DNA from 2 places in the Staphylococcus sp. GW823-FHT05F06 genome. Region 1 is predicted to be linked to the other one. Evidence: riboswitches for the same ligand, from Rfam matches in the RefSeq annotation. Region 1 holds a riboswitch; the other holds the start of a gene.
What was found. Region 1 has a riboswitch for S-adenosylmethionine ahead of AC1Q7N_RS10330 (methionine ABC transporter ATP-binding protein). Riboswitches for the same ligand answer to the same signal wherever they lie in the genome.

Region 1 (7,603 bases):
CCCAGCCTCAAAAAACCACCCACAATTTGATAACACAAATTGTGGGTGGAGAATATAATTAATCGATAAAATGTTATTCTACTACTTCAACATTTAAGTTTACATCGATATTGCCACGTGTAGCTTTTGAATACGGACAAAAGTCGTGCGCATCTTGTAAATATTTTTCAGCATCTTCTTGTGATAAAACATTTTTAACTTTTGCATGAATATCAACGCTAAGTTTTGGGCTTTCGGCATCTGGATCGTCTTCCAAGCGTACCGTTAACGTTACTTCAGGTTCAGCATCGCGCACTTTATTTTGTTTTAAAATTAAATCAAATGCACCATTAAAGCATGAAGCGTAACCTGCAGCAAATAATTGTTCTGGATTAGTCGCTTTACCGTCAGCTTGTTGTGGTGGTAATACATCTACATTTATTGCATTATCGTCAGTATGGACATGACCTTTACGTCCACCTACGTTAGTCGCTTTAGTTTCATATTGAACTGCCATCATTATTACCTCCTCAAATTGTATGTATTTTATTGATACCCACCAGTAGATGTACTTAATCATTCGTTTTAAATTTTAATAATAAGTTTAGAGATATTTGTATGAATGAAAGAAAATCATATAAAATAAAATTACTATAGTGTACGAAATGAGGGATAGAATGACCCATGTAGATATTGCAGCGACAATTGCACCAGAAGACAAGCTTTCTAAAACTTTACTCAAAGATATAAAAGTAAACGAAGAATCAATAGATATCATTGAATTGCGCATTGACCAATGGCCATCATTTAATAAGGCATTATTAAATGAAGTGATTAAGCAATTAAAAATATTCCATTTGAAAATATTAGTAACATATAGAACTTCAGTTCAAGGAGGAAAAGGAGCTGTAAATGAGCAAGAGTATTTAAATATACTAGGTGAATTAATTGAGTGTCCACAATTTGATATGATTGATATTGAGTGGAGCAGTGCCGTCAAAATTGAAAAATATACGCATCTTGTTCAACGTGCACAACAAAAAGGGCTCGAAGTTGTTCTTTCGCATCATAATTTTCAAGAAACACCTGCTTTAGATGAACTTAAATTTATTTACTTTAAAATGCAAAAACTCAATCCTGAGTATTTAAAGCTTGCGGTTATGCCCAAATGTCAAGAGGACGTGTTACATTTATTAGAAGCCATGTCACTCACAGCGAAGCACACAACATGCCGAATTGTCGGTATATCGATGTCTAGTTTGGGTAAAGTCAGCCGAATTGCTCAAGGCGTATTTGGTGGAACGCTGTCTTATGGTTGCATAGAAGAACCACAAGCACCCGGACAGATACATGTCTCTAAGTTAAAATCCATGGTTTCTTTTTATGAGGATTAACTTGTAAGTTTGAATTCAATAACAATGTATCTTATAATTGATAATGGTTATCATGTATAAAATAAAGGGAGCGAAATACATTGGAATTACAAGAAGCTATATCTAATCGTAGAAGCGTCAAAAAATTTAAACACGATATGGTGGTTGATGATCAAACGGTTTACGATGCAATATATAAAGCTACTGACGCTCCAAATCATGGTATGAGAGAACCATGGAGATTGGTTCATATTTCAAAAGATAAACTCGGTGATTTTAGTAGGGATATCACAAGATTTGCTTTTCCAGATAGTCCGGATAAGCGAGAGGATCACTTTCATGCAGTAACAAATTTAGGTGGCATGTTGTTGTTGATTTTAAAAGATGATCCAAGACAACGTCAAAGTCGTGAAAATTATTTTGCATTTGGAGCTTTTGCTCAAAATTTAATGTTACTTTTATACGAAGCGGGTATTGGTACTTGTTGGAAGTCGCCACAATATATCTTTGATCCTAAAATACGAAAAGCTTTGGGTGTAAAGGATAATGAAATATTAGCAGGATTTTTGTATCTTACTGATTTAGAAGAAGTACCAACGAAGGCTAAACGTAAAAATAAAAATCTTATTACCGAATTTGAATAAATCATCCGTGATATTGAGCGTGTATTAAAATTTAAAATTAGGTGAGATGGAATTTGTGTTTATCGTTTCACCGATACAGTGAGTAACAGAGTTGAAAACATAAGTATTTACTTTAGTTACTGACGAATAATACAAGAAAAACCTGAGACGTTTGATGATGTCTCAGGTTTTTTAGTTAAATATTATTGATCTAAATGTTCAGTCAAGAATGATTCAACTTGTTCAGGTGATTTAGCATTTGCTGAATGCAAGTGTGCTAATTTTTTACCATTTTGGAATATTAAAATACTTGGGATACCCATAACATCATTTTCAGTTGTCACATCTTCTAATTCGTCACGATCGACCACATACCATTGATAATTATTATATTTTTCAACAATTGGATCTATCCACATATCCATCGCTTTACAATCTGGACACCAGTCGGCTTCAAACTTGATAATTACTGGATCAGTACTACCAATAGTAGAATTAAATTCTTCGGTTTGATGAATATTTTTCATCACTATCTACTCCTTTTGTAATTTGGTAAACTTATTATAACGAATGACTGCACATTAACAAAAATATTAGCTTGAAAATTAAAGCGTTCAATTAAATATCATGATATATTTAAGTTAATAGAGAGAAGGAGGTAAAAGGTAATTGATTAAATTTTATCAGTATCCGAAATGCACAACGTGCAAAAAGGCTGCAAAGTTTTTAGATGAGCACGATGTGAATTATGAATCCATTGATATTGTTCAACATACACCGACTAAAAAAGAATTCAAAAATATCGTAGATAAAACGGGTGTGAATATTAATAAGTTGTTTAATACACATGGTATCAAATATCGCGAATTAAATTTAAAAGAGAAACTTAAAAATATGTCTGATGATGAAAAACTAGAACTACTTGCTTCAGATGGAATGTTGGTTAAACGTCCATTAGCTATTTCTGGTAACCATTTGACTTTAGGATTTAAAGAAAATGAGTATCAACACCAATGGTTATAGGTGTGATATTAATTTAGAGAAAGTGAACATTAATAAAAAAATATAAATTAAAATGGTGTTTTGTATATTTAAAAACGAATTTTAATTCATTTATTCTTTGTAATAATAGTTGAATGAATAATATGTGTGTGGCATCATTAAATTGTAATTAAATTAATCAGGAGGGGATTCTCGTGGCAGTACCGAGCGAATTTAAATATTCTAAAGAGCATGAGTGGGTTAAAATTGAAAATAATGTAGCAACAGTTGGTATTACAGAATACGCACAAAACGAATTAGGTGATATCGTATTTGTTGAGCTACCTGAAACTGACGATGAATTAAATGAAGGTGACACATTCGGTAGTGTGGAATCAGTAAAAACAGTATCAGAGTTGTATGCGCCAATTTCTGGGAAAATTGTTGAAGTTAATGAAGAATTGGAAGATAGCCCAGAATTTGTAAATGAATCGCCATACGAAAAAGCATGGATGGTTAAAATTGAAATTAGTGACGATAGTCAATTAGAAGAATTATTATCAGCAGATCAATACTCAGAAATGATTGGTGAATAATGATTGCAAACTCCTCGATTAGATTTAATCAAGGAGTTTTTTTATAAGGAACAACTTTAATCTGGAACGTAAGCCAAAGCCCATACATAAGTGACACAAGCAATTAAAAATTGCAGTGAAAAAGAGGAACGCTTGAGCAAAGCTCAAGCATAAGTGACACTAGCAATTAAAAATTGCAGTGTCACTAAATGTTTAGGTTTTGGGGATTTTGTGAATGATGATAGTGATAGTTACTTTGACGCTTAGAAGGTGGATTGACATGGCTATTGTAAATAAGGTTATTATTGTTGAAGGTAAATCGGATAAGAAAAGAGTACAACAAGTAATCGCTGAACCTGCAAATATCATTTGTACACATGGGACTATGAGTATAGATAAGATAGACAACATGATAGAAACACTTTATGACAAACAAGTTTATGTTCTTGCCGATTCTGATGATGAGGGTGAAAAAATTAGAAAATGGTTTAAACGTTATTTAAGCGAAAGTGAACATATTTATGTTGATAAAACGTTTTGTGAGGTTGCTAAGTGTCCTAAAAATTATTTAGCACATGTATTAAGTAGATATGGTTTTAATGTAAAAAAAGAAAAGAAACTTATGAATAATTTAAAAACTGAAAGGCTAGTTTTAGTAAATGAATAAATTGAAGGATATTGAAGACATAACTGTTAATTTTAATAAAGAAAAACATCTCATATTTGGTTATACACCAATGTGTGGAACATGTAAGATTTCTGAAAGGATGTTGGATATTGCTAATGAAATCTTACAATTGCCAATAAAAAAAATAGATCTTAATTTTTATCCTGAATGGAGTAAAGAGAAACAAATTATGTCTGTTCCTGTTTTGTTGCTTATGCGTAGAGAGGAAGAGATAAAAAGAATCTACGCATTTCAGTCAGTTACTTATTTGTTAGAAAATTTAAAATAATTATTGACGAAACATTAGTACGATGGTAGGATTAATACAAATTAAATATGCTTTAACTCTTATCGAGAGAGGTGGAGGGATGTGCCCTAAGAAGCCCGGCAACCGTCTAAAATAGAAATGGTGCCAATTCACATAAAGTATAACTTTAGAAGATGAGAGAAAGAACATTTCAACAAATGCTTTCTCAAATTTTCTAAAAATTGAGAAAGCATTTTTAATTTGATTACTAAGCAACATAAGGAGGCTATTAACGTGATTAAGCTAAACCAAATTGTTAAACGCTATCATACCAAGGATAAAGATGTTCTTGCTGTTGATCACGTTGATTTAAACATTGAATCCGGCTCTATTTTTGGTGTGATTGGTTTCTCAGGAGCTGGCAAAAGTACGCTTATAAGAATGTTTAACAACTTAGAATCTCCAACGTCAGGTGAAATCATTATAGATGGTGACAATATAAGTCAATTATCTAAATCACAGTTACGAAAAAAACGACAAAAAGTGAGTATGATTTTTCAACATTTTAACCTTCTATGGTCAAGAAATGTATTGAAAAATGTAACATTTCCATTAGAAATTGCTGGCGTTCCAAGTGGTCTAGCTAAACAAAAAGCATTGGAACTCATTGAACTTGTCGGCCTAAAAGGTCGAGAAAGTGCGTATCCGTCTGAATTATCAGGCGGACAAAAACAAAGAGTGGGTATTGCGAGAGCATTAGCTAATGATCCAGATGTATTGTTATGCGATGAGGCAACAAGTGCATTAGATCCACAAACTACAGATGAAATTCTAGATTTATTATTGAAGGTAAGGGAACAACAAAATTTAACTATTGTACTTATAACACATGAAATGCATGTTATACGAAGAATTTGTGATGAAGTTGCTGTAATGGAAAACGGTAAAGTTATCGAACAGGGAGCGGTAAGTAAAGTATTTGAGAATCCACAACACGAAGTAACAAAACGTTTTGTGAAAGATGATTTAAACGATGATTTTGAAGATTCTTTAGAGTATTTGGAGCCATTAGATCATGATGCATATATCGTGAGGTTAAACTTTACTGGTGAAAATACAACTGAGCCTATCATATCTTATATGACGAAGACGCATAACATAGATGTGAATATTCTTGAAGCAGATATTAAGAATACTAAAAACGGTTCGCTTGGATTTTTAGTTATTCACATACCACATATAAGTGAAGAACATTTCAAGCAATTTAAACATAATCTTCACGAACAACACGTTAATGTGGAGGTGCTAAAACATGGGTAAATCTTATGGTGAAATATTTCACGAAATGGTGACAATGCCAAATGTTCAGTGGCCAGAGGTTTGGCAGGCAATTTTAGAAACTCTATATATGACTGTTGTTTCGACGCTTTTTGCATTTGTCTTTGGACTTATATTAGGGGTATTACTCTTTTTATCTGCGAAAAGTAACTCATTGGCTGCTAAGATTTTCTACACGATTGTGTCATTCATTGTTAATTTATTTAGAGCAATTCCATTTATCATATTAATTTTACTGTTAATTCCATTTACAAGTATACTTCTCGGAACAATCAGTGGGCCAACTGGTGCATTACCAGCACTTATTATTGGTGCAGCACCATTCTACGCTAGATTGGTCGAGATTGCTTTTAAAGAAATTGATAAAGGTGTTATAGAGGCTGCTTGGTCAATGGGAGCGAACACTTCGATAGTTGTGAGAAAAGTGCTACTTCCTGAAGCAATGCCTGCTTTAGTTTCAGGTATTACCGTTACTGCAATTGCTTTGGTAGGTTCTACAGCTATTGCAGGTGTTATTGGCGCAGGCGGTTTAGGTAATTTAGCATATTTAACAGGATTTACTCGAAATCAAAATGATGTCATTTTAGTTTCAACAGTATTTATTTTAATTATTGTATTTATAATCCAGTTCCTAGGGGATTGGCTTACAAATAAAATCGATAAACGCTAAAGAAAAGGGGATTATATTCTATGAAAAAATTATTCGGAATTATTTTAGTATTGGCTTTAACGATTGCCTTAGCTGCATGTGGTGGAGGTAAAGATAAGGAAAAAACTATCACAGTAGGTGCATCTCCAGCACCACACGCTGAAATTTTAGAAAAAGCAAAACCATTATTGAAGAAAAAAGGTTATGATTTAAAAATCAAATCAATTAACGATTACACAACGCCTAATAAATTATTAGACAAAGGTGAAATCGATGCGAACTTCTTCCAACATACACCATACTTAAATACTGAAAGTAAAGAAAAAGGGTATAAAATTGAATCGGCTGGGAATGTTGAATTAGAACCTATGGCTGTATACTCAAAAAAATATAAAAGCTTAAAAGATCTTCCTAAAGGTGCAACAGTATATGTATCAAATAACCCAGCTGAACAAGGACGATTCTTAAAATTCTTTGTAGATGAAGGTCTTATTAAACTTAAAAAAGGCGTTAAAATTGAAAATGCTAAATTTGATGACATAACTGAAAACAAAAAAGATATTAAATTTAACAACAAACAATCAGCAGAATATTTACCAAAAATCTATCAAAATCAAGACGCTGACGCAGTAATCATTAATTCTAACTATGCGATTGACCAAAAATTAAGTCCTAAAAAAGATTCGATTGCTTTAGAATCTCCTAAAGATAACCCATATGCAAATTTAATTGCAGTTAAAAAAGGTCATAAAGATGATAAAAATATCAAAGTATTAATGGAAGTGCTACAATCTAAAGAAATTCAAGATTATATTAAAGATAAGTATGATGGAGCTGTCGTACCTGCTAAGTAAATAGCAAACAATTAATAATATTTAATCGCTTGTCACATGAATATACAAAAACACGTAGATGATTCAGTATAAAATCATCTACGTGTTTTTTGCTATTGAACCTTTAATTTTTAACTCACTTTTGTTATACGTTTTAACATCCATAAACATTTTTCTGTGATTATAGTTATCTAACAATGACTATAATTCACTAGCCATATTTTTTGAACAGGTAGTTTTGTAAAAGGTAAGATATATTGTCTTTATACGCACAACATATCTATAATTATTTAAATATTATCACGGTATAAAATACCAACACTTACACCGCTATATCC
Region 2 (7,603 bases), on a different contig from region 1:
ACCATAAATCATTGCCGTATCTATACTTCTATAACCCCGTTCGATAGCATATTTTACAGATTCTCTACATTCATCGCCATCTTTTACTCTATAAGTTCCGAGCCCTATTTTCGGCATTGTTCTTCCGTTATAAAATTGAACCGTCTCCATATAATCTCTCCTTTAATCATTGTAATTGAAAAGTTTACTAGTAATACATACCCTCTTTTTACTATTTAAAAAAGTAATACTATCAAATCAAAAAAGCCTTCAAAACAATTAATTTGTAGTAATTGTTTTGAAGACTATAATAAGCACTCATATGAAAAATAAAGTATTTCTTTAATAATTTAATTGAATGACTCGATTTTAACCATGATATCTTGTAAATCATCCACATTGTACTGTATGCGTCCATGGAAAACAAACTTGTTGAAGAATTCATCTAATTGTTCAGGACCAACTAAAACTTTAACATTTGATGACTGCGTATAATGAGAAATTGTAACATCATTATCCTTTTTAGGATTAAAATACAGTATTGATGTAGGCGTATATTTGGTATTCAATTCATTTTGTAAATCTCCTGCTAATTTTTCAATATGTTTAATCTTATCTGAATAATTAACAAAAGATAATGAATGTTGATCTTCATTTTGATCTAAGACCAATGTCTGTGGCTGTGATGAATCTAAGTCGAGCGTGTCAAAAACTTGTGACATCGTAGGTAATTCTTTAAATTGCGCACCACTAATACCATTATAAACATGGCCTTTTAATAATTGAGAATCAATTATATATAAGCCAGTTCGTGTAAGTACAAGATGACTCACACGTTCAATATTAGTTAACTCATTACTAGGCAAGAAAATATTTGCCATAATATGCATATCTTCAGGGCGTATTCTCTTTTCATTTACTAGTCTCTCACGAATACCAATTAATCGCATATCTGTAACATATTCACTATGATTTTTTGAGAATAGTTTCAACGCATCAATTTCACGATTTTTGTTACTAACTGTCACGTCAAAATCTTCTTTTTGTTTTGTAACAACTTTTTTATTCTCAACTCTCTCTTTTTCTAAAGCTTCTTCATGAGATTCTTTTAGATGTTGTTCTTTTTCTTTATAATGTGCTTCTGTTTGATTCTTCACTTTCTTCTTACTATGGTTCGCTATTAAGAAGAGTATAAAGAATAAAACAGCCACAAGTATTGCAACAATTAAGCCAATTACTGTCGGTGAAGAAAAATCCATTAAAACAACGCTCCTTTATCAGTTTCAATAACTCTAATTATAATAGAAAAAAGGCTTATTTTCGACATATATTTTATAATTATTTATTTTCTATTTTACAAGTCATTGAATTTCAACAGCATCTTTTAAAACATTGACTTTATCTAATTTTTCCCATGGTAACAATACGTCTGTACGTCCAAAATGACCATACGCTGCTGTTTGTCTATATATCGGTTGTTTTAAGTCTAACATTTTAATGATACCTGCTGGTCTTAAATCAAAATGCTTTCTTACAGCTTCAACTAAACGTGCTTCTGAAACCTTTCCAGTATCAAACGTATTAATTGAAATGGAAACGGGTTCTGCTACACCAATTGCATATGCAAGTTGTACTTCACATTGTTTAGCTAAACCAGCTGCAACAATATTTTTAGCTACATATCTTGCTGCATAAGCTGCTGAACGATCTACTTTAGTAGGATCTTTACCACTAAAACAACCTCCACCATGACGGGCATAACCACCATACGTATCAACTATAATTTTACGTCCAGTTAAACCAGCATCTCCTTGAGGTCCTCCAATAACGAAACGTCCAGTCGGGTTAATGTAAAATTTAGTTTCATCATCTAATAAAGCTTTATCTACAGTTGGGTAAATAACATGCGTTTTAATGTCTTTTTCAATTTGTGCTAACTCTACATCTTCAGCATGTTGTGTAGAAACTACAATGGTATCAATACGTCTAGGTTTGTCATCTTCACCATATTCAACAGTCACCTGTACTTTTCCATCTGGACGAAGATAATCTAAAATTTCATCTTTTCGTACATCAGCCAATCGTTTAGCAAGTTGATGCGACAGGAATATAGGTAGAGGCATATACGTATCAGTTTCATCAGTTGCATATCCAAACATTAATCCTTGGTCACCTGCACCTGTTGCTTCAATTTCTTCTTCAGAAATATCATTTCGATACTCAAGAGCTTTGTCTACACCCTGTGCAATATCAGGAGACTGTTCATCAATCGCAGTTAACACTGCCATTGTTTGTGAATCATAACCATATTTTGCTCTAGTATAACCAATATCTTTAATCGTTTCTCTCACCACTTTAGGAATATCTACATAAGTAGTTGTTGAGATTTCTCCAGAAATAAGTGCCATTCCTGTTGTTACTGTTGTTTCACATGCTACACGAGCATTGGGATCATCCTTTAATATTTCATCAAGAATGGCATCTGAAACTTGGTCAGCAATTTTATCAGGATGGCCTTCAGTAACTGATTCTGAGGTAAATAATCGTTTATTGTATGTCATCATTTTCTCCTTTAAATAAATTACGAAAATTCTCTTTAAATATGAGAGCTAAATAAAAGAGCCTTCTTCACTATATAGATAGAGAGAAGGCTCTTAAACGTCCATTCGCTCTTATCGTTCAGACCATATTTGTCTGCAAACGGTTTGGCACCTTTCTTTAAATAAAGAGGTTGCTGGGTTTCATTGGGTCCATGTCCCTCCACCACTCAGGATAAGAGAATCCGTTAAACTTAATAATATCTAATTCAAAGTATGTTGTCAATTTTATACATTGTCACTATTTCTATTTTAAAGTGGATAAATTCAATCGGTATGTTATACTATCTAAATGTAAGGGCTTACATAAATTATCGTATGGAGGGATTGGGTATGTCTATAGATACATACACAGAAACACTTAAGATAAATCAGCTAATAGAAAAAGCTACATCACATTTTCAACTATCATCAACACAATTATACAAAAAAATTTTAAAAAATCATGAGGGTGAGTTAACTGAACTGGGGGCAATAAATGTTAAAACAGGTAAGTACACTGGTCGTTCACCTAAAGATAAATTTATAGTCACTGAACCATCGTATAAGGATAATATAAATTGGGGAGATATCAATCAGCCCATGGATGAAGAAACATTTCTAAAACTTTACAATAAAGTACTCGATTATTTAAATCAGAAAGAGGAACTTTACATATTTAGTGGATATGCAGGGAGCGATAAAGAGTCACGTCTTAAACTTAAGGTGATAAATGAATTAGCTTGGCATAATTTATTTGCTCGTAACATGTTTATTCGTCCAGAATCTATAGATGAAGCTCAAAATATAAAACCCAACTTCACAATTGTTTCAGCACCTCACTTTAAAGCTAATCCCAAATTAGATGGGACACATAGTGAAACATTTGTCATTATATCTTTTAAACATAAAGTGATTTTAATTGGTGGCACAGAATATGCTGGTGAAATGAAAAAAGGTATTTTCTCTGTAATGAACTATTTGCTTCCAATGCAGGATATCATGAGTATGCATTGTTCAGCTAATGTTGGAGAAAAAGGAGATGTAGCACTATTCTTTGGATTATCAGGAACTGGTAAGACGACGCTTTCTGCCGATCCAAAACGTAAGTTAATTGGTGACGATGAACATGGTTGGAATAAAAATGGCGTTTTTAATATTGAGGGTGGATGTTATGCAAAAGCAATTCATTTATCTAAACAGAAAGAGCCTCAAATTTATAATGCTATTAAATACGGAACAATATTAGAAAACACAGTTACAAATGATGACGGTACGGTAGATTTTGATGATAACACCTATACTGAAAACACTCGCGCCGCCTACCCTATTGACTATATAGAGAATATTGTTACACCTTCAAAGGCAGCACATCCGAATACGATTATTTTCTTAACCGCTGATGCATTTGGAGTTATCCCTCCTATTTCTAAGCTAACTAAAGATCAAGCAATGTATCATTTCTTAAGTGGATTCACGTCTAAACTAGCTGGAACAGAACGTGGTGTTACTGAACCTCAACCTTCGTTTTCAACTTGCTTTGGTGCACCATTCTTACCTTTAAGTCCAACAAAGTACGCTGATTTACTTGGAAATTTAATCGATATTCATGATGTAGATGTATATCTAGTAAATACTGGATGGACAGGTGGTAAATATGGTATAGGGCGAAGAATTAGTCTACACTATACTCGTGAAATGGTAGATCAAGCTATATCAGGTAAATTAAAAAATACTAAATATATTAAAGATGATACATTTGGCTTAAATATTCCAGTTCAGATTGACAGTATACCTACAACTATTCTGAATCCTATCAATGCTTGGAACAATAAAGATAACTACAAAGTACAAGCTTACGATTTGATTCAACGCTTTAATAATAACTTTAAAAAATTCGGCAAGGAAGTTGAACATATTGCCAACAAAGGTGCATTTAATCAATAATTAATATACACATTTATCACGCTAAATTTAAAAGCATTGTGCCTGAGAAAGCTTTTAATATCTCGGGCACTTAAATTTTTATTTAAATGACGATGGAAATAATAATACATTTATTTGAGGATATCTGGATATGATAATACATTTCTAGAGTTTCAAACAGTCTCTTTATTTAATAACTAATTATTCCTAATATCTACATTGCTATCATCAACTTGTATAATCCATTGTCACTATATATTTAAATTTTTATTTTCGACGTCGTTCATCCATTGATGTATATATCGAATTACGTCTCTCATCGCAGGAGGTCGTGGTACATGACCTTCATCCAATTGATAATAGGTTTGATAATAAATTCCTTTGGATTTTAATTTTTTTTCTAAATCATAAGCTTGATGTATTCCAACTTGAATATCTTTGCCACCATGAATAATGAGAATAGGAGGACTATCTTTTTTTATAAATTGCATTGCATCTCTGCTTTTATAAGCTTTCGCATCTTTTTTTGGATGTCCAACCATTCGTCGTAGCATACCTCTCAAGTCAACTCGTTCTTCATACATTAAATGTATATCAGATACGCCACCCCAAATCATATAACTATCTACAGGCAAATCATTAAAAGTAAGTAATCCTTGTAGACCTCCACGTGAAAATCCTACCATATGTATAAATGCAGAAGGATAGTTTTGATTTAAAAGTCGAATCAAATGCGTTACATCATTTAAATCACCGCGGTAAAATTCATCTCTTCCTTCACTTCCATTATTTCCTCTATAGTAAGGACCTATAACTAAAGTATATTCATTTGCAAATTGCATAAGTCTTGCAGCTCTCACTCTTCCAACTTGCCCTTTACCACCTCTTAAGTATATAACGATACGTTTGATATCTTTTTTATTTTTCGGAATCATCATCAGAGCCTTGACTTTTAAATAATCTACAAGATATGTTACTTCATTAAAAAAATGAGTTTCATATTCGATTGGCATGCGCTTTTCCTTAATAAAATCCAAGTGTTTTCACCCTTTCCAAACAATGAAGAATCGCCTTATCATTGATTAAAAAACTTCTTTTATTTAAAGGAATATCATTAATTTGATGATAAAGACAAGGGCCTAAAGTCTCGTAATAGGTATCTACATATTCCAAATGACTTACTTCAACGAAGTAAACGTCCTTTATAAACGGCTCATCATGCTCCATTTTTATACTATACTGTGCAAAATAATAGATAAATTTTGCGATTGCCCCCGTCTCTTCGTATAGTTCTCTAATTACTGCTTCTTTACTTTGTTCGCTTATTTCAACTTTACCACCAGGAAACTCTATCCCACGATGTTGATGGTTTGTAAATAATAACTGATTATTGTATACCGGAATTGCAAGAACGTGATTGCCATTAGGCATATCATTTTCATTTTTATAGTTCAATGTTACAATCCTTCCATCTTTATCCTCAAACTCCACGTTCCTCACTTCCTCTCATCCTGTGTTAAAATATAATTATTAAATATTTAGTTGGAGGCCTTTATCAATGTTGAAAAAAATATTATTATCTCTAGTTGTATTTTATCAACGTTTTATTTCGCCACTTACACCACCAACATGTCGATTTTATCCAACATGTTCACAATACACTAGAGAAGCCATCGAATACCATGGTGCACTAAAGGGACTTTATCTCGGTGTACGACGCATACTTAAATGTCATCCATTGCATAAAGGTGGCTTTGATCCTGTTCCATTAAAAAAAGATAAAAATTCTAAAACCACACATCATCATTAAACTTTGTTAAGTAAAGAACGTTTGACTTTAGGGGGAGTGAAATAAATCATTCCCCCTTTTAATATGCCACTTGTCTCTACGATATCGTTAGAAAAATAATAACCGTGTGGCGTAATATCACCCGGATAACTTCCTTCTTTAGCTAACATTGCTGTAAAATATCTACTTAGACCAAACTCATACATGCCCCCAACTACAAACCTTATATTTTTTTCTTTCAAAATTTTCATGGCGTTTAACATTCTATCTATTCCCCCAAGTCTAAATGGTTTTAACACGACGACTTGTATGGGATATTGCTGAATTATTGATTGTATTTTTTCTATAGAAAGTGCCTTTTCATCGATGGCAATTCTAGGAAAAATAGACATATCAATATCATTTAAATCTTCTAGAATTTTAAAAGGTTCTTCAATATATATAATATCTGATGTATTTACGTTGGCTAATTGTAAAAATGATGGCTTTGTTAATGATTCATTTGCATCTATAGCAATATCACAATCAAAATTTAATAAACGTATAGTTTCAAGATCTTTGATGAGTGATGTTGACCATTTAAGTTTTATACGTTTCGGTCTTGTTTCTAATAATGTTTCAATTTGACTATTAGTTAAGCCACTAACTGTAGCACCGTATTGTACTTCAAAATCATGCAAGTCGTTATACATTTGATAAACAGCCATGACAACCATTGATCTAGCAGCTGGCACATCATTCATTTGATTTAGGTAAGGTAACCATGAATCAAAAGATGTCATATCTTTATGAAGTACTTGCGGTATCCACTGTCTTAATCTGTTTACGACTGTGAGTATTGTTTCTTTATCATACCAATTAGTTAAAAATGCATTACATTCTCCATAATAAGTTTCTCCACTATAAGTTACTATTTCCGTAAACAAACTTTCTCGATGCGTTAACTTCACTTTCGGTGTTGAAATTGGTGATTTAAAAGGTTCCTTATAAGTATATAGATTGATTGCCTTAACTTTCATTATTCTTTCCCTCATTCAAGTCTTCACTTTTGACCTTTTTACGTTGTAATTTACCTGTCGATGTATAAGGTAAAGATTTGACCTGATAATATTTTTTAGGAATTTTATATCTAGCTAAATGATTCTCAAAATGTTCTATTAATTCAGTTTGATTAATATCTTGATTTGTCACATAATATAATATTGGTACTTGACCCCAAGTATCATCTGATATTCCTACACATACGGCATCTTCAATGCCTTCAAAGTCTTTTGCGATTGTTTCAATTTGGTAAGGATAAATATTCTCTCCACCACTTATAATCAAATCTTTG

Region 2: another riboswitch for S-adenosylmethionine. It lies ahead of metK (methionine adenosyltransferase); the one in region 1 lies ahead of AC1Q7N_RS10330 (methionine ABC transporter ATP-binding protein).

What each region holds. Positions count from the first base shown of each region.
Region 1 covers NZ_JBXAHW010000018.1:26,859-34,461, reverse strand. Annotated here, with positions in the region: gene AC1Q7N_RS10370 (organic hydroperoxide resistance protein) at 74-496, opposite strand; gene aroD (type I 3-dehydroquinate dehydratase) at 657-1,373, shown strand; gene AC1Q7N_RS10360 (nitroreductase family protein) at 1,454-1,996, shown strand; gene AC1Q7N_RS10355 (thioredoxin family protein) at 2,179-2,502, opposite strand; gene AC1Q7N_RS10350 (arsenate reductase family protein) at 2,645-2,998, shown strand; gene gcvH (glycine cleavage system protein GcvH) at 3,172-3,552, shown strand; gene AC1Q7N_RS10340 (toprim domain-containing protein) at 3,812-4,198, shown strand; gene AC1Q7N_RS10335 (thioredoxin family protein) at 4,191-4,487, shown strand; SAM riboswitch class I at 4,544-4,646, shown strand; gene AC1Q7N_RS10330 (methionine ABC transporter ATP-binding protein) at 4,740-5,765, shown strand; gene AC1Q7N_RS10325 (methionine ABC transporter permease) at 5,758-6,453, shown strand; gene AC1Q7N_RS10320 (MetQ/NlpA family ABC transporter substrate-binding protein) at 6,474-7,286, shown strand; gene AC1Q7N_RS10315 (hypothetical protein) at 7,556-7,603, opposite strand, start outside.
Region 2 covers NZ_JBXAHW010000015.1:828-8,430, forward strand. Annotated here, with positions in the region: gene AC1Q7N_RS09560 (aldo/keto reductase) at 1-150, opposite strand, end outside; gene AC1Q7N_RS09565 (hypothetical protein) at 330-1,238, opposite strand; gene metK (methionine adenosyltransferase) at 1,341-2,540, opposite strand; SAM riboswitch class I at 2,649-2,758, opposite strand; gene pckA (phosphoenolpyruvate carboxykinase (ATP)) at 2,910-4,502, shown strand; gene AC1Q7N_RS09580 (alpha/beta hydrolase family protein) at 4,733-5,518, opposite strand; gene ytkD (RNA deprotection pyrophosphohydrolase) at 5,505-5,972, opposite strand; gene yidD (membrane protein insertion efficiency factor YidD) at 6,043-6,291, shown strand; gene menC (o-succinylbenzoate synthase) at 6,288-7,289, opposite strand; gene menE (o-succinylbenzoate--CoA ligase) at 7,279-7,603, opposite strand, start outside.